Regions from separate parts of the Duganella sp. FT27W genome, predicted to be linked through region 1. Evidence: predicted binding sites of a transcription regulator. Region 1 holds the regulator's gene; each other region holds the start of a gene.
What was found. The regulator FliA, encoded in region 1, starts transcription of late flagellar genes. The targets are predictions, from matches to a motif close to CTAAAGTTTNNNNNNNNNNNGCCGNTA.

Region 1 (7,694 bases):
TGCTCATGGTGCGTACCGTCTTGCCGGTCTTGTCAACGATGTTGATATCGACCACGTCAGCCGCCGAGCCCAGCTCCACGCCAAACACGCTGCTGCTGGACTTGGTGCCGTCGGCGGCGGTGGCGGTGCTCAGTTCGATGCCCTTGCCGGCCACCAGTACGCCTTTGCCGATCAGGTTGGTTGCCGTCATCGACTGGGCGCTGGCCTGGTCGGCCCGCAGGGACTCCAGCGTGGCGTTGACCTTGTTGATGCCGGTAACGGTGGACAGCTGCGCCAGCTGGCTGGTCATGGCGGCGTTGTCCATCGGGTTGAGCGGATCCTGGTTCTTCAGCTGGGTCACCAGCAGCAGCATGAACTTGTCCTGGTCGGCCTGCACGCTGTCGGTGGAGGTGGTGCTGGTGCTCGAGCTGGTGGCCACCGAGTTGGTGGTCACGGTCTTGGGGGTATCGATAATGCCGCTGACTGCCATGATGATTCTTTCTATCAGTTCTGACCGATGGTCAGGGTTTTGTTCAACATCGACTTGGCGGCGTTCATCACTTCCACGTTGTTCTGGTAGGAACGCGACGCCGACAGCATGTTGACCATCTCGTCAACCGGATTGACGTTGGGCATGGTCACGTAGCCCTTGTCGTCGGCCAGCGGGTTTTGCGGGTCGTATTTCATTTTCATCGGCGACTGGTCTTCCACCACCTGCTTGACGCGCACGCCGGTCGAGGCGCCGCCATTGGTGGGCGGCGTCGCTTCGAACACGACCTGGCGCGCACGGTAGGCTTCGCCGGTGGAGCTGGTGCCGCTGTCGGCATTGGCCAGGTTGGAGGCAGTGACGTTGAGGCGCTGGGCTTGCGCGCTCATGGCCGAACCGGAAACATTAAAGATGCTGAAGAGGGACATGATCAGGCTCCTCAGTTACCGGACTGCAGGGCGTTCATCATGCCCTTGATCTGCGAATTGATCATGGTAAGGCTGGCCTCGTAGCGCACCGCGTTGTCGGCAAACTGGTTGCGCTCGACGTCCATGTCGACCGTGTTGCCATCGACCGCGCCCTGGACCACGCCCCGGTACAGCAGCGGCGTGCCGTCGGCCAGCAGGCCGCCATCGGACGGCGGGTTCGGGAAGTGGCGCGCGGCGGTCGTCTTCATGCTGGCGGCGGCGGTCGGGCTGGCCTTTTCCACGGCTGCCTTCATGGCGCTGGAAAAATCGATGTCACGCGCCTTGTAATTGGGCGTGTCGGCATTGGCGATATTCGAAGCGAGCACGGTCTGGCGCTTTTCGCGCAAGTTCAGGGCCGATTCGTTAAAGCGCATGTAGTCGTCGAGCTTGGAAAGCATGGTGGCCTCCGGGTGTATTAACAGGATCGATGATACGGAGTTGCTCCAGCGAACCATCAATCGAGCAGCAGCGGCTTTTCCACCTTATTCCACGCTTCAAGCGCGGCGCGCTTCTCTATCATGGCAGCATTGAATGGAAGGCCTGCGCCATGACCCCACGTCTCGTTACACTGTTAATTTCCGCCGCGCTGCTGCTACCGGTGTTGCCCCAGGCTCACGCCCAGGGCCGCCAGGACGCGGCCGGCATCAAGCGTACCGTTGAAGATTTTCTCAAGATACAAAGCGGCGGCCTGCCGGGCCAGGTCACGGTGGCCGTGGGCGCCATCGACCCGCGCCTAAACCTGGCCGCCTGCCCTGCCCCGCAGGCATTCTTCTCGCCGGGCGCACGCGCCTGGGGCAAGACCACCGTGGGCGTGCGCTGCACGGCGCCAGCCGCCTGGACCCTCTATGTGCAAGCGAGCGTGACCGTGATGGGCGACTATGTCGCCAGCGCCGCGCCGCTGGTGCAGGGCCAGGAGATCGAGGAGCGCCAACTGGTCGTGCTGCAGGGCGACCTGACCAGCCTGCCGGCGGGCGTGGCCACCGATGTCAGCCAGGTGATCGGCCGCAGCACCAATGCATCATTGCCGCCAGGCACTCCCTTGCGTCTTGATACCTTGCGCAGCAAGCCGGTGGTGCAGCCGGGCCAGCTGGTGCGGCTGGTGTCCTCCGGCAGCGGTTTCAGCGTGTCGGCCGAGGCGCGCGCCATGAGCACGGCGACCGATGGCCAGGTGGTGCGGGTAAAAACCGCCTCGGGACAGCAAATCAGTGGTATCGCCAAAACCGGCGGACTGGTGGAGGTGGCGTTTTAAAGGATGGGCAAAAGCTGGGGGTCTTGGTCACGACGGCGCTAAAGTTTCTCAAACGCGCGCCGTTATAGACTCAGATCCCGGAGTATCACACTCCACCCAGTGAAGGAAGTGCTGTGAAAATCAACGATACAACATTAAAGAACACGCCAGGCTTGCCTGCAACGAACAGCCCGCCCGCCACGACCACCCGCAGCGCGGAGACGGCGGTGCAGTCGTCTACTCCGGCTGCGACCGACAGCGTACGGTTGTCGCCGCAGGGACAGGCCATGGCAGCCAGTGCCACCAATGGCGCAGGCGCCGTGTTCGACAGCAAAAAAGTCGAACGCATCAAGCTGGCAATTGCCGATGGGCAGTTCCAGGTCAACTCGGAAAAAGTGGCGGATGGCTTGCTCGATACGGTCAAGGATCTGCTGCACTCAAGACAACGTTAGGATAGATCATGACCACGGTCACCCCGCTCGACAATCTGCGTGAAGAAGCGCACATCATGACCACCTTGCTGGACTTGCTCAAGCAAGAACAGCAGATGCTGGTCTCGGCGGAGATCGAAGGCCTGGATGTGGTCACCAACAAGAAAACCGTGTTGATTGCGCAGATGACACTGCTGTCGGCCCAGCGCCACCGCGCCCTGGGCAAGGCCGGTTTCCCGGCCGAAGAGGCTGGCATGGAAGCCTGGATCGCCGCCAGCGGCGACGACGACATTGCCCACGCCTGGACTGCGCTGCTCGACACCACGCGCGAAGCCAAGGAATGCAATCGCGTCAACGGCATGCTGATCAACAAGCAAATCAATAATACCCAGGGCGCACTGGCGGCCCTGCGGCCTTCGACCGGTGGGCAGACGTATAGTGCGACCGGCATGTCGAATCCGATACCACGCAGCCGAGGCTTTTTAGCAGGCTGAAAGATGGCCTGAGGCCGCCCAGGACTTCGGGCCGTTCAGGCCATCTTTCGGATGCGTGCGTTTTGATTATTGTGGAGCTGGCACTGGCGCTGCGGCTGGGATTACCGTTGGTGCGGTCGCCGGTGCGCCGTCGGTCGGCAACTCCGTCACCGGATCAGGCAAGCCCGATAGAATCGTTACCGCCACCCGGCGGTTGCGGGCGCGGCCGATGGGGTCGTCGTTCGAGGCGACCGGCACGTTCGAGCCGAAGCCCACTGCCGTCAACCGCGTGGGCGCCACGCCATTTTCCACGAATAAACGCACCACGCTGCTCGCGCGCACCGACGACAGTTCCCAGTTCGACGGGAATTGCACATTGCTGATCGGCAGATCATCGGTGTGACCCTCGACCTGCACGTTATGGGTATCGTTCTTGAGCAGCACGCCCACCGCGCTCAGCGCTTCCACCGATTCCGGCGTCAGGCGCGCATCGGCCGGGTCGAACAGCACGCTGGCATTGATTTCCACGCTCACGCCCCGGCTATTCTGCGTTACGCGCACTTTCCCCTCCTTGACCAGCGGCGCCAGCGTGGACAGCAAGTCCTGCGCCAGCCTGGTCATTTCCTGGCGCTCCTGTTTCAGCATTTCGGCGCGGCGTTTCAGGGCGGGATTGGGGATCGGCAGATTGGGCACTTGCGTGTTGACCGGCGGCGACGAACCGGCGCCACCGAAGGCGTCACCCAGGGCATCGGAAAACACCTTGTACTTGCCGATATTGACCGACGAGATCGCGTACATCACGACGAAGAACGCGAACAGCAGGGTAATGAAATCGGCGTACGAGATCAGCCAGCGCTCGTGGTTTTCCACCTCATCGTCGAACTTTTTGCGGGCGCGCCGGTGGTACATCTCAGTGCTCTCGCATCAAGGTGGCGATGCGCTCTTCGATCACGCGCGAGTGGTCGCCGGTGGCAATATCGTAAAACACGGCAGCGGCGATTTCCTGCTGGTGCACATGCTGGTTGACGATGGCCTTGAGCTTGTTGGCGATCGGATAGAAAAACAGGTTGGCCAGGCCCACGCCGTAAATCGTCGAGACGAACGCCACCGCGATGCCTGCGCCCAGCTTGGTGGGATCGGTGAGATTTTCCATCACGTGAATGAGGCCCAGCACGGCGCCGAGGATGCCGATGGTGGGCGCGTAGCCGGCCGCCGATTCCCACACCCGCACGGCCAGCCGTTCCTCGGTCTCGTACGCGGTGATTTCGGTGTCGAGCAACTGGCGCAGCTTGTCGGGGTTGATGCCATCGACGATCAGGCGCAGGCCCTTGGTGTTGAATTTATCCTTGGAGGCCAGCATGTGGCGCTCGAGCGACAGCAGGCCATCGCGGCGCGCGGCCAGGTTCCAGGCGCTGATGTCGCGCGCCAGCGCGGCGCGCGTGTCCGGCGGCGGCGCAAACACCATGCGCAGCATCTTCATGCCGCGCACAAAGGTGCGCAGCTTCGATTGCAGCAGCACGGCGCCGAACGTACCGACCACCACGATGGCAAACGCGGCCGGCTGCACCAGCGAGGACAGCTTGCCGCCCTCCATGGTCTGGCCGATGGCGATGCCGATCAGCGCAATGACGACACCGGCTATGCTGGCCCAGTCCATGCCTTCTCCCTGAGATTGGCCCGCAGGCGCGCCACGGCTTGCGTATGCAGCTGCGATACGCGTGATTCCGACACACCCATCACGGCGCCGATTTCCTTCAAGTTGAGCTCCTCTTCGTAGTACAGCCCCATCAGGATCTTTTCGCGCTCGGGCAAGGCATCGATGGCGTTGATCACGGCCTGGCGGAAATCGGTGTCGAGCAGTGCGCGCAGCGGATCGGACTCTTCATCGGAGCAATAGCGGTCGAGGAAACTGTCGTTGCCGTCGTCGTCATGGAAGTCCTCGTAGTACACCAGCTGGTGGCCGCCGCCGTCGGACAGCATGTCCTGGTAATCGGACAGCGACAGCTTGAGCGACTTGGCCACTTCCGACTCGGTCGGTGGATGGCCGAGCTTTTGTTGCAGCGTGCTCATGGCCGCTTCGATCTTGCGCATGTTCTGGCGCATCGAGCGCGGCAGCCAGTCGCTGGTGCGCAGCTCGTCGAGCATGGCGCCACGGATACGCAGCACGGCATAGGTCTCGAACTGCGCGCCATGGGTTTCTTCGTAACGGTTGATGGCGTCGAGCAGCCCGATCATGCCGGCTTGCACCAGATCATCAACCTCTACGCTGGGCGGCAATTTTGCCTTCATGTGATGGGCAAGACGCTTGACCAACGGCATGTGCTCCGTCAGCAAGGTGTTCTTGTCCGCTTTCCCTTTGACCGTGTACATAGCCTATTGTTTTACTTTCAAGCGCTAAAATGATTGCCGCTCCCCGTCTGGAAAGAAGGCGAGCCAGCCAGCGCAAAGCGCCCCGCCAGTTGACGAAACGCCACCGATGCACCGGCCAGCGGAAACGCATCCACCACCGCGCGACCCAAACGCGCGGCGCGCTGCAGGTATTCATCGGCCGGCACCGAGCCCATCGAGACCAGGTTGACGGCCAGGTAACGGCTGGCAGCTTGTGCCATATTATCGTAAACCAACTTCGCTTCGGCTTCCGATGCACCAGTGACAAGAATTCCGAACGGCCGGCGGCCCAATTCCTGGTTCAATTGCTTGATTAAACTATAAGCCGCCTTGATCGACGCAGCGTTGGCCGACACTTGCACCACGATCTCGGAACTGGCCATGACCGGCACCGGGAACGACTCGCCGTCGAACTCGCCATCGACAATCACCATGCCGGTTTGCTTGACCAGCACGTCGAAAGCCTTGGCCAGGCGGCGGGTTTCGTCGGGGCCGCTGCGCGGCATGCCGCGCGTCATCGACGCCACGGCAAAACCCTGCGGCGCCTGATGCAGCACCTGGTTCAATGCGCATTCCTGGCGCGCCACGTTGAGCAGGCTGGCGCCGCCGTCGAGGCCGAGCCGGCTGGCCACGCCGCGGGCGCTGGCGCACGCGTCCATCAGCAGCACGTCGTTGCCGGCCCGGGCCAGCGAAGCGGCCAAGTTGACCAGCATGGCGCCCTTGTCGTCCTGCGCGGTAGCGGACAGGAAGGTGACAATGCGGGGCTTGGGCCCCGCCAGCATGCGGCGCAGGCCTTCGGCCTGGTCGAAATCGAAATTAGCCAAGGTGTACCTCGCGCAGCGCATTGTTCTGGCTGCCCGACATCAACAGCGGCAGTTCATTGTCCAGGTACTGGGTATTGACGACGTCGCGCTTGAGTTTGAAGGCGCGGTCGATCAGGTAGGCCGGATCGGCCAGGTGCAGGTCTTCCGGCACCCGTTGGCCGTTCGAGACGTAGAACAGGTTGAGCTTCTGGCGGATCACCACGTCGAGCACGTTGCCGATCGCTGCCGCTTCATCGAGCTTGGTCATGATGCAGCCGGCCAGGCCGCTGCCTTGGTAGGCGCGCACCACTTCCGACAGGGTTTCCTGGGTGGCCGTGGCGTTCAGGCACAGCAGGCGCTTGACGTCGGAGCCGGCGCCTTGCAGCATCGAGACCTGCTCGGTGACCATCTGGTCGCGCTGGCTCACGCCCACGGTGTCGATCAGCACCGTGTGCTTGTTGCGCAATTCCTTGAGGGCGATGCGCAGGTCCGCTTCGTCCTTGACCGAGTGCACCATCACGCCAAGAATCTTGCCGTAGATACGCAGTTGTTCGTGGGCGCCGATGCGGTAGGCGTCGGTGGTGATCAGGGCCAGCTTGTCCGGGCCGTGACGCATCACGCAGCGCGCGGCCAACTTGGCGGTGCTGGTGGTTTTGCCGACGCCGGTCGGGCCCACCAGTGCGAACACGCCGCCCTGGTCGATCAGCGCATCTTCGTTGGCCATGGCCGACAGGTTGCGCGTCAACACGGTCTTAATCCAGCGCATGCTGTCGGCGGCGTCGCGGCCGGCCGGCAACTTGTCGATCAGGTAGCGCGACAGGCTGGCCGAAAAACCGGCGGCCAGCATCTCGCGCAGCACGGCGGCCTTTTGCGGCTCGCGGGCCTGGGTGCTGCCCCAGGCGATTTCCGCCAGCTGGGTTTGCATCATGCCGCGCATGGCGCGGATTTCGCTCATCATGTCCTGCATTTCGGCGGCGGCGCTCTGCTTGGCGCTGGCCACGGCCGAGGCGACCATGGCGCTGACCTGTTCGGCATCGAGTTGCGGCGCGCGCGGCTGGGCTGGCATGCTGGCCGGCGCTGCTGCAGCAGCGGTCTTGGTGGCGTACGAAGAAGGCGAGGCGACCACGCGGCGTGGCGGTTGCTGGGCGGCCTGGTGGTGCAGCGGTTGCATGGTCTGCTGAGGTGGCTGCGCGTGGCGTGCCGCCGGCTGCATGGTCTGCTGAGGCGGCTGCGCCTGGCGTGTCGCCATGTAGGGCGCTTCGTCGAAATGGGGCTCAAGACGCGCATCGAGGCGCTGGCTGCGTTGCGCGATGGCGGCGTCGAAGTCGAGCGACGGGGCCGGCTCGGCCATCGGCGAGTGCGGCGCCGGCATCGCCAACGAGGCCGCATCGTCATTGGCCAAGGCCAGGATTTCCACCATGCCGTCGGCCTGGCGGTT
Region 2 (7,694 bases), on a different contig from region 1:
ACTACCGCAGAAGCAACTGCCGCCGAAGCCGCCGCCCCGCCACCAGCGCCGGTGCAGCAACGCCGCGTGCTGCCCAAGCTGAAGTACAAAAAGGAAAAGCCGCCCGAGGAACAGTCGAGCAAGCTGCCGCTGATTGCCGGTGGCGTGGGCCTTGCCTTGCTGGCTGGCGCTGGTGCGCTGTTCTACCTGCGCCGCAAGAAGTCGGGCGCGCCGCTGAAGATCTGGCAAGGCTTCCGCAAGAAACAGGGCCCGGCCGATGCGGCGGGCGACGATTTCCGCGAAGTGCCGACGCCCAAATCAGCGGTCCCGGAACCGGCCGTGCAGCCCTGATGCCAGCATTTTTCGCATAAGTATATTACTTGAATCTCTGTCAAGGCTCTGACGAACTGGGGTATAGTTATCGACGCTTCCAAGCTTCGTCTTCCCATTTTGAAAGAGCCCCATGACTGCAGCCGACCTCCCATCGCAGGACCAACAACAGTACCGAGCGTTCAAACAGCTCGGTCTGAAACTCGATATGTCCCGTGGCAAACCATCGCCGGAACAGCTCGACCTGTCGAACGCCTTGTTGAACGCCGTGGACGGTTACAAGGCCGCCGACGGCACCGACGGTCGCAACTACGGCGGCACCGTGGGCTTGCCGGAGGCGCGCTCACTGTTCGGCGAACTGCTCGATGTGCCGGCCGCGCAAGTGGTGGTCGATAGCAGCGCCAGCCTGTCGCTGATGCATGACGTGATCATGTACGCGCTCCTGAACGGCACGCCGGGCAATGCGCCCTGGGTACGCGAGCCGGTGACTTTCCTGTGCCCGGTACCGGGCTACGACCGCCACTTCGCCATCTGCGAAACGCGTGGCATCAAGATGATCAACGTGCCGATGAACGATGACGGCCCGGACATGGACCTGGTGGAAAAACTGGTGGCCGAGGATGCCAGCATCAAGGGCATGTGGTGCGTGCCGAAGTACAGCAACCCGGGTGGCGTGGTGTATTCCGACGCCGTGGTGCAGCGCCTGGCCGCGATGAAAACCGCCGCCTCCGACTTCATCCTGATGTGGGACGACGCCTATCGCTTCCACCATCTGGGTGCTGAAAAGCTGGAAGTGTTGAATATTCTCGAAGCGTGCGCCGCTGCCGGCCACCCGGACCGCGCTTTCGTGTTCGCGTCGTCATCGAAGGTGACCTGGGCCGGTTCGGGTATTGCCGCGCTGGCGTCGTCGCCGGCCAATATTGCCTGGTGGACCAAACATTCGGGCATCCGCAGCATCGGCCCGGACAAGATCAACCAGCTGCGCCACGTGCGCCTGCTGAAAGACTTGCCAACCGTGGAAGCGCTGATGGAGCAGCACGCCGCACTGCTGAAACCCAAGTTCGACGCCGTGCTGGCGCAATTCGAACAATACCTGGGCAATGTGCCGGGCGTGAGCTGGACCCGTCCGCAAGGCGGCTATTTCATCGACCTGGTCACGCCGGACGGCGCCGCCAAACGCACGGTTGCGCTGGCCAAGGAAGCGGGCATTACCCTGACGCCAGCCGGCGCTGCTTTCCCGTACGGTAACGATCCCAAAGATCGCCACATCCGTATCGCCCCGAGCTTCCCGTCGCTCGACGAAATCACCAAGGCCGCGCAGGGGATTGCGTTGTCGTTGCGGGTGGCGTTGGCAGGCTGATGGTCTAAAGCAGCGAGCCCAAACGAAAAAAGCGCCTCACGAGGCGCTTTTTGCTGGGCGGGCCATTTTACTGGCGCGCCATGCCGGGGACGGTGTTCATCCACGGATCGGCCAGGTCGCGAATTTCGCGGTCGTTGGCCAGGATTTGTTTGAGCAGGTCGATCTTGCGCAGGCGCGGTGCGCCGTCGAGGGCGGGGACGCCGGTGGCCGTGGCGCGGGCTGCGCTGGTGCATTGGGTTTCCAGTTTGCCGACGCCGTCCCAGTCCCCCATGCGCGCAGCGGCAGCCATTTGGGTGCTCAGGCCGGCAATGTTTTCGTACATAGCGAGGACTTCGGAAGTGTTCATCAGTTCACCTGGAAAGTTGCGACATCAAGGCGGATTACCGCATGTCTTGATTAACGTCCACTTAAACGGGAACTTGAGGGCAAAATCAAAATAATTTGAAAAAAGATGAAAAAAAAGCTGCCGGACAGAAATCAGGCAGCTTTTCGCATGAAATGTTGTCGCTTATTTCACGAGTTCTTCCAGGCCGGCCGACAGTTCGTCCGGCGGCGGCATGTCGTCGATCAGGGCGTCGTCGTCCAGGCCCAGTTCTTCGGCCAATTCGGTCGGGTAGCAGGCGGCGATTTCTTCGGCGGTCAAGCCAGCTTGCTCCACGCGTGCGCGCCAGGCGGCCAGCGAGACGACCGCTGCCAGGCGATTGAGTTCGCCATCCTTGTGCGGCTCGGGGAAGGCCACGATGGTTTCAGCAAACGCTTCCGGGAACTTCCAGCGGCGCGCCAGTTCGGCGCCGACGTCGGCAAAGGTGTAGCCGAACGAGGCCACTTCGGCGTCCAGGCGGCGCGAGTCCATCGGACCGGCCACTTTATCGAGGGCCATCGCCTTTTCCGGCATGGCCGAATGGATCACCAGCTGGCCGATGGCGTGCATCATGCCGATGGTGAAGGCGAGATCGGTGTTTTCCTTGGTCTTCTTGGCGATCCACTTGGCCGACACGGCGGTGTGCAAGCTGTAGCGCCAGAATTGCTTAAGGTCGAGGCCGGGCACGGTCTTGAAGCCGCTGACCAGGCCGGAGCTGATGACCAGCGTGCGCACCGTGACGAAACCGAGCATCAGCACCGCATCTTCCACGGTGCCGATGCTGCGCGAGACGTGGTAGTAGGCCGAGTTGGCCAGACGCAGCAGCTTGGCGCTCAGCACCGGGTCCGTCGACAGTTTCTTGGCGATCTCTTCGGTGGAGACGCTGGCCTTGTCGAAGCTGCTGATGAGTTCTTCAACAACTTTCGGGGCGGTAGGCAACGCGGTCGGATTCTGGAACAGTGCGTCAAGTTTCATCGGGTATCTCCTGGTTGTTCCTGGTTGTGGGCACGTTGCTATAGGTTAACTATATAGCGATTCGTCATCGGAAAGAAGCCTTTTGATGCCCGACCGTATCTTTTCTGCTGCCCGCCGTTTTACATTTGGGTGGGCGACCGCACAGAAGCTCAGCCGCGACCGGACTACAGTAGAACCCATGCACACAGCGTTGTGTGTCCCGTAGCTTCAACATTGACCCAAGGAGTGCATCATGAACGAAGATCAAGTCAAAGGTAAGGCGAAGGAAATCGGCGGCAAAATCCAGGAAGGCGCCGGTAAAGTGGTCGGTTCGTCCGAACAGCAGGCCAAGGGCCTGAACAAGCAAGCCGAAGGCAAGCTGCAGAAAAATGTTGGCGACGCCAAGGAAGCCATCGACGACACCCTCAAGGGTAACCGCAACTAAGCATCGCTTAGGGTGCAGGTAAAACAAGGGCCGCATTTGCGGCCCTTTTGTCGTTCAGCTGGTTTATTCAGCTTTATTTCGTTGCTTCCGGCATCAGGTTCTTCTTGAAGAACGCTTCGATCATGCCGTACACGTGACGCTGCGGCACCTTGCCCGAGATGCCATGCTTGGCGCCAGGGTAGGTCATCAGGTCGAACTGCACGTTGCGCGCCACCAGCGCGTCGATCATGCGCGTGGTGTTGGTGAACAGCACGTTGTCGTCGGCCATGCCGTGCACCAGCAACAGTTTCGATTTCAACCCATCGACGTGCGAGAACACGCTGCCCGATTTATAACCTGCCACGTTCAGCTTTGGCGTGCTCATGAAACGCTCGGTGTAGTGGGTGTCGTACAGCGACCAGTCGGTGACCGGCGCTACCGATACGCCCATGGCGATCTTGTCCGAACCCTGCGACAGCAGGCGCAAGGTCATGAAGCCGCCGTAGCTCCAGCCGAATACGCCGATGCGTTTCGGATCGATGAAGCTCTGCTGGCTCAGCCACTCGATGCCGGTCAGCTGGTCTTCCACTTCCGCGCGGCCCATGTCGAGGTAGATCGGGTCGGTAAAGGCGCGTTCGCGGCGGCTCGAACCACGGTTGTCGAGGCGCCACACCACGAAGCCCTGCTGCGCCATGTACTGGTCAAACAGGTTGCCCCACTTGCGCGAAACGTGCTGCGCACCGGGACCGCCGTAGGTGGACAGGTACACCGGGTATTTCTTGGCCGGATCGAAGCCAGAGGGCTTGGTGATCGAGTAGTACATGGTCTGGCCGTCTTTCGACTTGATGGTGCCGTATTCGGGGCGCAGGTGCGCGTCGAGATACTTCGCATACGGGTGGCTGGCGTTCAGTTCATTGTGCTCGAGCCAGCTGATCATGGTGCCGTCGGGACGGCGGATGCTGACCTGCGGCGGCGTGTTCGGATCGGAATAGGTATCGACGAACACTTCGCCATTGCCGGCGAAGTTGGAATCGTGCCAGCCGTCGCCCTGGGTGATGCGGGTAGGCTTGTCGGCAGTGGAGCCGTCGAGCTTGAGCGCGTAGGTCTGGCTGTCGATCACGGCGTCGCGGTTCGATTGCACGAACACGCGGCCGGTTTTTTCATCGACGGCCAGCAGCCGCTCGACGCCCCATTCGCCGCTCGAAATCGGGTGCAGCAGCTTGCCGTTCATGTCGTACAGGTACAGGTGCTTGCGACCGGTGCGTTCCGACGACCACACAAAACCTTTACCCTTGGCCAAAAAGCGCAGGTCTTCGAAGATGTTGACCCAGGTTTGCGAGGTTTCGGTGATCAGGGTGCGCTGTGCCAGCGTGGCGGCATCGACCGAGATCAGTTCGAGTTTTTTCTGGTCGCGGCTCTGGCGCTGGAACAGCAGGGCTTTGCTGTCGCTGCTCCAGTCGGCGCGCACCAGGTAGATGTCCTGGTCGGCGCCCAGATCGACGTTGCGGATTTCGCCGCCGTTCGGCGAGACGATTTTCAATTGCACGGTGGCGTTCGGATCGCCGGCGGCAGGGTAGCGCTGGTCGATCACGTCGGTGCGGTCGGCGTAAATTTCAAAGCGGCGCACGACCGGCACTTGCGCTTCGTCGTAGCGCTTGAAGGCGATGGCGGAATCGTCCGGCGCCCAGTAGTAGCCGGTGGTCTGGTGCATTTCTTCCTGCGCCACGAACTCGGCTTCGCCGTTGTGGATGGTGCCGGCGCCGTCGGTGGTCAACTGGCGCTCCTGGTTATTGCTCAGGTCGATCACGAACAGGTTCTGGTCGCGCACGAACGACAGGTAGCGGCCTTTCGGCGAGATTTTCGGATCGAGCACATTGCCCTTGGCGACCAGGCGGGCGGCGTCGGGCTTGGCGGCGTCAATCAGGTACAGGTTGCCGGCGATCGGCACCAGCAGCTGCTTGCCGTCCGGCGACCAGCTGTAGTTGAGGATGCCCTTGAGGGCTGCGGTGCGGGCGCGTTCGCGGCGCGCTTTTTCGGCGTCGGACAGGTTTTCTTCCGGCACCAGGGTTTTCGAGTCGACCAGGCGGTGCGTCGATTTGTTCTTCAGGTTGTATTCCCACAGGTCGAGCTGGAACTGGTTGTCGTCGCGGCCCTTGAGGAAGGTGACGCGGGCGCCATCGGGCGACACTTTCAGGTTGCGCACGCCGGGGCCGCTGAGCGACGGATCGGAGTGGATGCGGTCCAGGGTAAGTTTCTCGGCGGTGGCGTGGCCGCCGGCCAGCATGGCGCAAAGCGTGATTGGTGCGAGAATAAAGCGCATTGAAGAATGTCTCGGAAATTGGGCAATCCGTGACGATACCAGACTGTACCAATCGTGGCGAGGTAGCAGTGTTCTGAATAAAACGGTCAATACCGTTTATAGTTTGGTGCGGATTTTTCGAACCGCACCAGCGTGGGGATCAGGCCTGTGCCACCTTCAGGCGCGCCAGCGACAGCCGTTGCAGGGCCCAGCTCAGCAGCACTGCCGCCACCGTCAGTCCCACTACCAGACCGATCCAGAAACCGGACGCCGCCATCGGCTGCGCCGGCGCAAACGGCAGCCATTGCGGCGCCAGCCCCAGCCAGCAGCCGATCGGCAGCGCGAAGCCCCAGAACGCCGTCACCTGGATCACCATCGGCTGGCGCGAAACCTTGTAGCCGCGTATCGCGCACGATGCCGCCACCTGCGTGGAATCGGACAGCTGGAACAGCGCTGCAAACAGCAGCAGGTGCGCGCACAAGTCCTGCACCGCCGGGTCCGACGTGTAGGCCCGGGCGATCTGGTAGCGGAACAGCACGATAAAAATCGCCGACACCACACCGAACGCCAGCGACATCCACACGCCCACCCACGAAATGAACCGCGCCCGCGCCGGCTCGCCTTCGCCCATGGCCTGGCCCACGCGCGTGATCAGGGCGATGCCAAAGCTGAGCGGCACCATGAACACCAGCGACGTAAAATTGAGCGCGATCTGGTGCGCCGAAATCGGTATCACGCCATAGCGCGCCACCAGCAGGCTCACCGCGCCAAATGCGCTGACCTCGGCAAAATAGCTGATGCCGATCGGCACGCCCAGGCGCAGCATCGAAGCGATTTCGGGCCAGTGCGGGCCTTCCCAGTGGGTGAACGGATAGGTGGCGCGGTAGGCCGGCGCGCGGCGTATCCACAGCAGCATGGCAGCGAGCATCAGCCACATGCACAGCGCGGTGGACACGGCGCAGCCAACCCCGCCCAACTGCGGCATGCCCCAGTTGCCGAACACCAGCAGCCAGTTGACGAACACGTTCACGCACAGGCCCAGGATGGCGATCACCATCACCGGCCGCGTTTCGTTGATGCTGGTGCTGTAGCCGTACAGCGCGCGGTATGCCGCAAACGGCGGCAGGCCCAGGCTGATGATGTGGACGAACAGCTCGGCCTGGTGCTGGACGTGCGGGGTCAGGTACAAATGGTCGAACAGCAGCGTGGCCAGGTTGGCCAGCGCCATGGCGATCACGCCCACGCCCAGCGACTTCCACAACGACTGGCGCACCGCGTGCGGCACCCGCGCCAGCTGGCCGGCGCCGATATCGTGCGCGACGATGCTGTTAATCGCCATCATGGTGCCGCTCACGGTGACCAGGATGATCGACCAGATCGACGCCCCCAGGGAGACGGCCGCCAGCTCGTCGGCGCTGGTGTGGCCCGTCATGGCCACGTCCGCCACGCCCATGCCCACCGTCGCCAGTTGGCCGATCAGCATGGGCCAGGCCAGCTGCCACAGCGAGGAAACTTCGGCGCGAATATTACGAACGGTGAACGTGTGCGGCATGAAAACCTGACCTGATGGGAGAAACCCTTGATTTTACTGTGAGACACACCAACTTGCGGATTATCATTTGGATCACGAACTCATTAAAGCTTTAATCTGCGCTAGACTGTTTTGACAGGACGGTGGACAGCCCATACAGGAGCAACAAGGTGGAATACAAGGATTATTACCAGACCCTCGGCGTGGCCAAGACGGCCTCCGAGGACGAGATCAAGAAGGCTTACCGCAAGCTGGTCCGCAAGTACCACCCGGACGTCAGCAAGGAAGCGGATGCGCAAAAGAAAACCCAGGAACTCAACGAAGCCTACGGCGTGCTCGGCGACGCCGAAAAGCGCGCGGCCTATGACGACCTCGGGCGCGGCCAGCAATTCCGTGCCGGTCAGGAGTTTCGTCCGCCGCCGGGCTGGGGCGGTGGCGGCGGGCGTCCGGGGGCAG
Region 3 (7,694 bases), on a different contig from region 1:
GCCGAGCAGGATTATTTGCAGGCGCAGCAGGCCATGAGCGAGGCGGAAATCGCGGTGCAGAATGCGCGCCAGAAGCTCAGCGCCATTGGCGCCGGCGTTGGGTCCGGTCCCGGTTCCGGTCCCGGTTCCGGCTCCGGCAAAAACCTCAACCGCCTGGAACTGCGCGCGCCATTTTCCGGCGTGGTGATGGAAAAACACCTGGCGCAGGGCGAGGCGGTCAAGGAGGACGCCATCGTGTTCACGCTGTCCGACCTGTCCACGGTGTGGGCTGAAATTGCCGTGCCGCCGCGCGACCTCAACCTGATGCGCGTGGGCGAGACGGTCACCGTCAAAGCCACCGCCTTTGCCGCCGAAGCCAAGGGCAAGATCATCTACGTGGGCGAGCTGCTGGGCGAGCAAACCCGCACCGCCAAGGCGCGCGTGGCGCTGGCCAACCCGGACCGCGCCTGGCGCCCGGGCCTGTTCATCACGGTCGACGTTCTTTCCGGGTCTGCCAATCGTAACGCCAATGCCGCCGATGCGGCGGTGGCCGTGGCGTCCGACGCGGTGCAGATGGTCGAGGAAAAGCCGGTGGTGTTCGTCGAAACAACGGGCGGCTTCCTGGCGCAGCCGGTGAAACTGGGACGCAGCGACGGCAAGATGACCGAAGTGCTGGCCGGCCTCAAGCCGGGCGTGCGCTATGTCTCCACCGGCAGCTTCGTGCTGAAGGCGGAGCTGGGCAAAGACAGTGCCGAACACACCCACTAAGACCGGAGACCATATGTTCGAACGTCTGATTCAATTCGCCATCGGCCAGCGGTCGCTGGTGATGCTGGTGGTCGCCGCCATGGCGGCGCTGGGTATCTACAACTATCAAAAACTGCCGATCGACGCGGTGCCCGACATCACCAACGTGCAGGTGCAGATCAACACGTCGGCGCCTGGCTACTCGCCGCTGGAAACCGAGCAGCGCGTGACCTTCCCGCTCGAAACCGTGATGGCCGGCCTGCCGCACCTCGAGCAAACCCGCTCGCTGTCGCGCTACGGCCTGTCGCAGATCACCGTCATCTTCAAGGATGGCACCGATATTTTCTTCGCCCGGCAGATGGTCAACGAGCGCCTGCAGGAGGCGCGCAACCAGCTGCCGGCCGGCGTGGCGCCGGCGATGGGGCCGATTTCCACCGGCCTCGGTGAAATCTACCTGTGGACGGTGGAAGCGAAGGAGGGCGCCAAAAAAGCTGACGGTACGCCATACACGCCCACCGACCTGCGCGAGATCCAGGACTGGATCATCAAGCCGCAGCTGCGCAACGTGCCGGGCGTGACCGAGATCAATTCCATCGGCGGTTACGCCAAGGAGTACCAGGTGGCGCCCGATCCGCAGCGCCTGGCATCGTATGGGCTGACCTTGCAGGACGTGGTGGCGGCGCTCAACCGCAACAACGGCAACGCCAGCGCCGGCTACATCGAAAAGCGCGGCGAGCAGCTGCTGGTGCGCGCGCCGGGACAGGTGCAGTCACTTGACGACATCCGCAACATCATCCTGGCCAATGCCGGCGGGGTGCCGGTGCGCGTGCGCGACGTGGCCGAGGTGCTGATCGGGCGCAAACTGCGCACGGGAGCCGCCACCGAGAACGGCCGCGAGGTGGTGCTCGGCACGGTGTTCATGCTGATCGGCCAGAACAGTCGCGCCGTATCGCAGGCGGTGGATAAAAAAATGGTGGAGATCAACCGCAGCCTGCCGGCCGGAGTAGAAGCGATCACCGTGTACGACCGCACCGTGCTGGTGGACAAGGCGATCAACACGGTCAGGAAAAACCTGATGGAAGGGGCGGTGCTGGTGATCGCGGTGCTGTTTGTCTTCCTCGGTAATATCCGCGCGGCGCTGATTACCGCCATGGTGATCCCGTTGTCGATGCTGTTTACCTTTACCGGCATGGTCACCTTCAAGGTCAGCGCCAATCTGCTGAGCCTTGGTGCACTGGACTTCGGCATCATTGTCGATGGCGCGGTGGTGATCGTCGAGAACTGCGTGCGGCGCCTGGCGCACGCGCAGGCGCAGGCGGGCCGCAAGCTTACTCGCGCCGAGCGGTTTGTCGAGGTGTTCGCGGCAGCGAAGGAGGCGCGCCGTCCGCTGCTGTACGGCCAGTTGATCATCATGGTCGTGTACCTGCCGATCTTCGCGCTTACCGGCGTGGAAGGACGCATGTTCCACCCGATGGCGCTGACGGTGGTGATGGCGCTGGCCGGCGCCATGCTGCTGTCGATCACCTTCATTCCGGCCGCCGTGGCGCTGTTCATCGGCGACAACGTGGTGGAAAAGGAGCAGAAGCAGCTGGGCGCCTGGTATGGCCGCGTGCTGGAACGGGTGCTGGCCAATACGCCGGTGGTGCTGGCGTTTGCCGGCATCGCGGTCGTGCTGTCGGTGCTGCTGGCCACGCGCCTGGGCAGCGAGTTCGTGCCGAGCCTGAACGAAGGCGATTTCGCCATCCAGGCGCTGCGCATCCCCGGCACCAGCCTGACGCAGTCGGTGGAAATGCAAAAACAGATCGAGGTCACACTGAAGAACAAGTACCCCGAGATCGACCGCATTTTTGCGCGCACCGGCACGGCGGAAATCGCGTCCGACCCGATGCCGCCGAATATTTCGGATGGCTATATCATGCTCAAGCCGCAGTCGGAATGGCCAAAACCCCGTAAAACGCGCGACGAGCTGCTGCAAGATATCCAGGCCACGCTGGCACGCCTGCCCGGCAACGGCTACGAGTTCTCGCAGCCGATCCAGCTGCGCTTCAACGAATTGATCTCGGGCGTGCGCAGCGACGTGGCGGTCAAGCTGTTCGGCGACGACACGCAGGTGCTGAACGACACCGCCGCGAAAATCGCCGCTACCCTGGGCAGCGTAGCCGGCGCCGCCGAAGTGAAGGTGGAGCAGACCACCGGCCTGCCGATGCTGACCGTGCAGATCGACCGCGAGAAAACCGCGCGCTATGGCCTCAACGTGGGCGACGTGCAGGACACGATTGCCACCGCCATCGGCGGCGCCGAGGCCGGTACGCTGTTCGAGGGCGACCGCCGCTTCGACATCGTGGTACGGCTGCCGGACGTGCAGCGCCAGGACCTGGAAGCCTTGCGCCGGCTGCCGGTGCCGCTGCCCAGGGGCGCGGCCGGCGTCAACTTCATCCCGCTTGGCGAGGTGGCCAGTTTCACCATCGCCCCCGGCCCCAACCAGATCAGCCGCGAAGATGGCAAGCGCCGCGTGGTCATCAGCGCCAACGTGCGCGGGCGCGATATCGGTTCGTTCGTGGCCGAGGCGGAAAACACGCTGCGCAGCCAGGTCCAGGTGCCGGCAGGTTACTGGACTGCGTGGGGCGGCCAGTTCGAGCAGTTGCAGTCGGCGTCGCAGCGGCTGCAACTGGTGGTGCCGCTGGCCCTGGCGCTGGTGCTGATTTTGCTGTTTGCCATGTTCGGCAGCATGAAAGATGGCTTGCTGGTGTTTAGCGGCATCCCGTTCGCGCTCACCGGCGGCATCGCCGCGCTGGCGCTGCGCGGCATCCCGTTGTCGATTTCGGCAGCGGTGGGCTTTATCGCGCTGTCCGGCGTGGCAGTGCTCAATGGCCTGGTGCTGATTTCGTTCATCCGCAAGCTGCGCGACGATGGCCTGACGGTGGAGCAGGCGATTCGCGCGGGCGCGCTCGGTCGGTTGCGACCGGTACTGATGACGGCGCTGGTGGCATCGCTGGGCTTCGTGCCGATGGCGCTGGCCACCGGCACCGGCGCCGAGGTGCAGCGCCCGCTGGCGACGGTGGTCATCGGCGGCATCCTGTCATCCACCGCCCTGACCCTGCTGGTATTGCCATTGTTGTATCGCCTGGTGCATGGCCGCAGCAGGCAGGCTGGCTGAAGTTAGTCCGGTGCACGCGGCACGGTACAAACGGTACAATCTGCGGCGCGCACCGGGCGCGGCCTTATTGAAGAGATCACCAGATGCAGGAATTTGAAAAATGGCTGGCGCGGGTTTTGTTACTCAATAGTGCGCTGGCGCTGGCCGTCAGCCTCGGTTTGCTGGGCGAGCCGCAATATGGCGACGCGCTGGCCGTGCTGTTTGGCGTGGCCATGCTCGGCTTCCTGGCGGCGGTGCTTTCGCTCAAGCGCATGATCAGCGGGCTAATCGGCGGCATTCTTTATTACCTGCCGCAGGTGGGCAGTTATTTCCCCTACGACAGCAGCTGGCAGTTCAGCGTCAAGGCGGGCGTGAGCCTGGGCCTGGTGGCGCGGTTCGGCCACGGCGTGTTCGTCCTCAATATGGTGGCGCTGGCCTTGCTGGCCGTCACTGCGGTGGTGCTGGCCTGGCGCCTGCGTCACCGATCCCCTCCAGCGTCTTCAGCACGCTGACCCCCGCCCATCAGCAAGTCATTGCACTGTCACAATATTAATGCAAAGTATCATTTCACAAAGTTACAGAAGTGAAATACTGTTACGAAAACGATGTTTTATTGCCATTAATCAAGGTTAATTCTGTGAAAGTAATGCAAGGTAGTCGATTTTGCATCTTTATTGCCCCCTAAATATTGCTGAAAAGTTGGTTGCGGCAACGAGACACGGCATCAAATAAATTCTTTTCAGCAAGTAACTCGGCTATACTTCGCGCTACTTCGGGCGTTCCGGGTAGCTGGTCAGCTCCCCAGCGGTTGAAAAAAGCCTATTTGATTCAAAGACTTATGTTTTTGGATGCGCAATGGATCAAGCTGTATCGGAATATTTTTCCTGACGGGAATAAGTTTACTTAGTGGAAGATTCGTGCCGGTCGCCCTGTAACCATGCCGCCGGCGGTCTTTTACATTGGGCGCTTTGCCCCGGATTCTTGTGGTGAATTAGACAAGTAATATTTTTTGCATATTGCGCAACGAAAAAAGCTCGTACCGTTTGCTAAAGTTAACATTTTTGTTGACGTAAAGAACGATACGAGCGCCTTGTTGCGACGGTAGTCACGGGTTGGTTGTAAATACATATTAATAAAACGGCATATTGCCACTGACGAAGGCCAACGACGACGGACAGGGCCGTCGTTAACTTTTGGACAGACATCGAATCAGCGCCTTCTTTTAGGAGAATTACAATGGGCTATTTCACCGGTTTAAGCACGCAAAACGTTGCCGCAATTTCCACCACGCAGATCGCTGCGCTGGGGACTTCCAATTTCACGGATCTGACGTCTGATCAGATTGTGGCGCTGACCACCGACCAGGTGATTGCGCTGCGTTCGCAGCAAATAGCCGCCATCTCCACCGGCACCATTTCGCGCATGGCCACCGAGGACTTCGCCGCCCTCACCACCAGCGCCCTGGGCGGCCTGACCACCGCGCAAGTACGTGCGCTGTCGTCCGACCAGATCGTGGCATTGACCACCAGCCAGGCTGGCGCGCTGACCACCGCGCAAGTCGCCGCCTTCGGCACCGACGCCATCGTCGCACTGGAAACCGCTGATTTCGTCGCCCTCAAGACCGCGTCGATCGCTGCCCTGACCACCGCCCAGGTCAAGGCCCTGACGACCAGCCAGATCGTCGCGCTGTCCACCGCCGCCGCCAATGCCCTGACCAGCCAGCAAGTTGCCGCCTTCACCACCGACGCCATCGTCGCGCTGGAAACGGCCGACCTGGCCGCCCTGAAAACCGCGTCGTTTGCCGCGCTGACCAGCGCGCAAGTGGCCGCCCTGACCACCACCCAGGTGCAGGCGCTGTCCACTGCTGCGCTGTCGGCCATCTCCACGGCCAATATCGCCAACGGCCTGACCACCGACCAGATCGTCGCCCTGTCGTCGAGCCAGGTTGCCGGCCTGACCACCGCGCAAGTGGCGGCGCTGTCCACCGCCAGCATCGTCGCACTGGAAACGGCCGACCTGGCCGGCCTGACCACCGCCGGTGTCGCCTCCCTGCGCACGGCGCAAGTGGCTGCCCTGACGACCGGCCAGCTGGTCACCCTGTCCACCAACCAGATCACCGCGCTGACCACCGCCGGAGCTGCCGCGTTGACCACCGACCAGATCGTTGCCTTGACCACCACCCAGGCTGGCGCACTGACCAGCCAGCAAGTGGCCGGCCTGTCCACCGCCGCGATTGCCGCCCTGGAAACCGCCGACTTCGCCGCGCTGAAAACCGCCAGCCTGGCTGCGCTGACCACCAACCAGGTGCGTGCGCTGACCACCGACCAGGTGGTTGCCTTGAACACCGCCGGCGCCGCCGCGCTGACCACGCAGCAAGTGGCCGCGTTCACCACCGACGCCATCGTCGCGCTGGAAACGGCCGACCTGGCCGCCCTGAAAACCGCGTCGTTTGCCGCGCTGACGTCGGCGCAAGTGGCCGCGATCACCACCGCCCAGGTGCAAGCACTGTCCACCGCTGCGCTGTCGGCCATCTCCACCGCCAACATCGCCAACGGTCTGACCACCGACCAGATCGTTGCCCTGTCGTCGAGCCAGGTTGCCGGTCTGACCACCGCGCAAGTGGCCGCGCTGTCGACCGCCAGCATCGTTGCGCTGGAAACGGCCGACCTGGCCGGCCTGTCCACCGCCGATATCGCCGCCCTGCGCACCGTGCAGGTGGCCGCGCTGACCACCGGTCAACTGGTCACCCTGTCCACCAACCAGATCGCCGCGCTGACCACCGCCGGCGCTGCCGCGCTGACCACCGACCAGGTCGTTGCCCTGACCACCGCCCAAGCCGGCGCACTGACCAGCCAGCAAGTGGCCGGCCTGTCCACCGCCGCGATTGCCGCCCTGGAAACCGCCGACTTCGCCGCCCTGAAAACCGCCAGCCTGGCTGCGCTGACCACCAACCAGGTGCGTGCGCTGACCACCGACCAGGTGGTTGCCTTGAACACCGCCGGCGCCGCTGCGCTGACCACGCAGCAAGTGGCCGCGTTCACCACCGACGCCATCGTGGCGCTGGAAACGGCCGACCTGGCCGCCCTGAAAACCGCGTCGTTTGCCGCGCTGACCTCGGCGCAAGTGGCCGCGATCACCACCGCCCAGGTGCAAGCACTGTCCACCGCTGCGCTGTCGGCCATCTCCACCGCCAACATCGCCAACGGTCTGACCACCGACCAGATCGTTGCCCTGTCGTCGAGCCAGGTTGCCGGCCTGACCACCGCGCAAGTGGCGGCGTTGTCCACCAATAGCATCGTCGCGCTGGAAACGGCCGACCTGGCCGGCCTTTCCACCGCCGATATCGCCGCCCTGCGCACCGTGCAAGTGGCCGCCCTGACCACCGACCAGCTGGTGGCCCTGTCGAGCACCCAAGTGGCTGCCTTCACCACCGCCGGCGCTGCTGCGCTGACCACTGACCAGATCGTTGCCCTGACCACGGCCCAAGCCGGTGCGCTGACCAGCCAGCAAGTCGCTGCGCTGTCCACCAACGCCATCGTGGCGCTGGAAACGGCCGACTTCGCCGCGCTGAAAACCGCCGCTGTCGCCGCATTGACCACCAACCAGATCAAGGCGCTGACCACCGACCAGGTGGTTGCACTGACCACGGCTGGCGCTGGTGCGCTGACCACCCAGCAAGTTGCCGCCTTCACCACCGACGCCATCGTCGCCCTGGAAACGGCCGACCTGCGTGGCCTGGATACCGCCTCGTTTGCCGCGCTGACCTCGGCCCAGGTTGCTGCCCTGACCACCGTCCAGGTACAAAGCCTGAGCACCTCGGCCCTGGCTGCAT

Region 2: a site for FliA is predicted at 2,067-2,093, ahead of F8197_RS24650 (flagellar protein FliT). Genes of this name have one in related genera too.
Region 3: a site for FliA is predicted at 4,909-4,935, ahead of F8197_RS21680 (heme utilization protein). Genes of this name have one in related genera too.

Annotation. Positions count from the first base shown of each region.
Region 1 covers NZ_WHIV01000002.1:791,166-798,859, forward strand. The annotation lists gene F8197_RS09705 (flagellar hook assembly protein FlgD) at 1-469, opposite strand, end outside; gene flgC (flagellar basal body rod protein FlgC) at 484-894, opposite strand; gene flgB (flagellar basal body rod protein FlgB) at 906-1,331, opposite strand; gene flgA (flagellar basal body P-ring formation chaperone FlgA) at 1,481-2,182, shown strand; gene flgM (flagellar biosynthesis anti-sigma factor FlgM) at 2,296-2,613, shown strand; gene F8197_RS09730 (flagella synthesis protein FlgN) at 2,622-3,086, shown strand; gene motD (flagellar motor protein MotD) at 3,153-3,974, opposite strand; gene F8197_RS09740 (flagellar motor protein) at 3,976-4,722, opposite strand; gene F8197_RS09745 (RNA polymerase sigma factor FliA) at 4,704-5,435, opposite strand; gene F8197_RS09750 (antiactivator of flagellar biosynthesis FleN protein) at 5,453-6,277, opposite strand; gene flhF (flagellar biosynthesis protein FlhF) at 6,270-7,694, opposite strand, start outside.
Region 2 covers NZ_WHIV01000005.1:612,310-620,003, forward strand. The annotation lists gene F8197_RS24640 (hypothetical protein) at 1-330, shown strand, start outside; gene F8197_RS24645 (aminotransferase class I/II-fold pyridoxal phosphate-dependent enzyme) at 443-1,669, shown strand; gene F8197_RS24650 (flagellar protein FliT) at 1,737-2,015, opposite strand; gene F8197_RS24655 (HDOD domain-containing protein) at 2,178-3,005, opposite strand; gene F8197_RS24660 (CsbD family protein) at 3,238-3,429, shown strand; gene F8197_RS24665 (S9 family peptidase) at 3,503-5,728, opposite strand; gene F8197_RS24670 (MATE family efflux transporter) at 5,868-7,259, opposite strand; gene F8197_RS24675 (DnaJ C-terminal domain-containing protein) at 7,409-7,694, shown strand, end outside.
Region 3 covers NZ_WHIV01000004.1:1,035,370-1,043,063, forward strand. The annotation lists gene F8197_RS21665 (efflux RND transporter periplasmic adaptor subunit) at 1-747, shown strand, start outside; gene F8197_RS21670 (efflux RND transporter permease subunit) at 761-3,883, shown strand; gene F8197_RS21675 (hypothetical protein) at 3,967-4,374, shown strand; gene F8197_RS21680 (heme utilization protein) at 5,099-7,694, shown strand, end outside.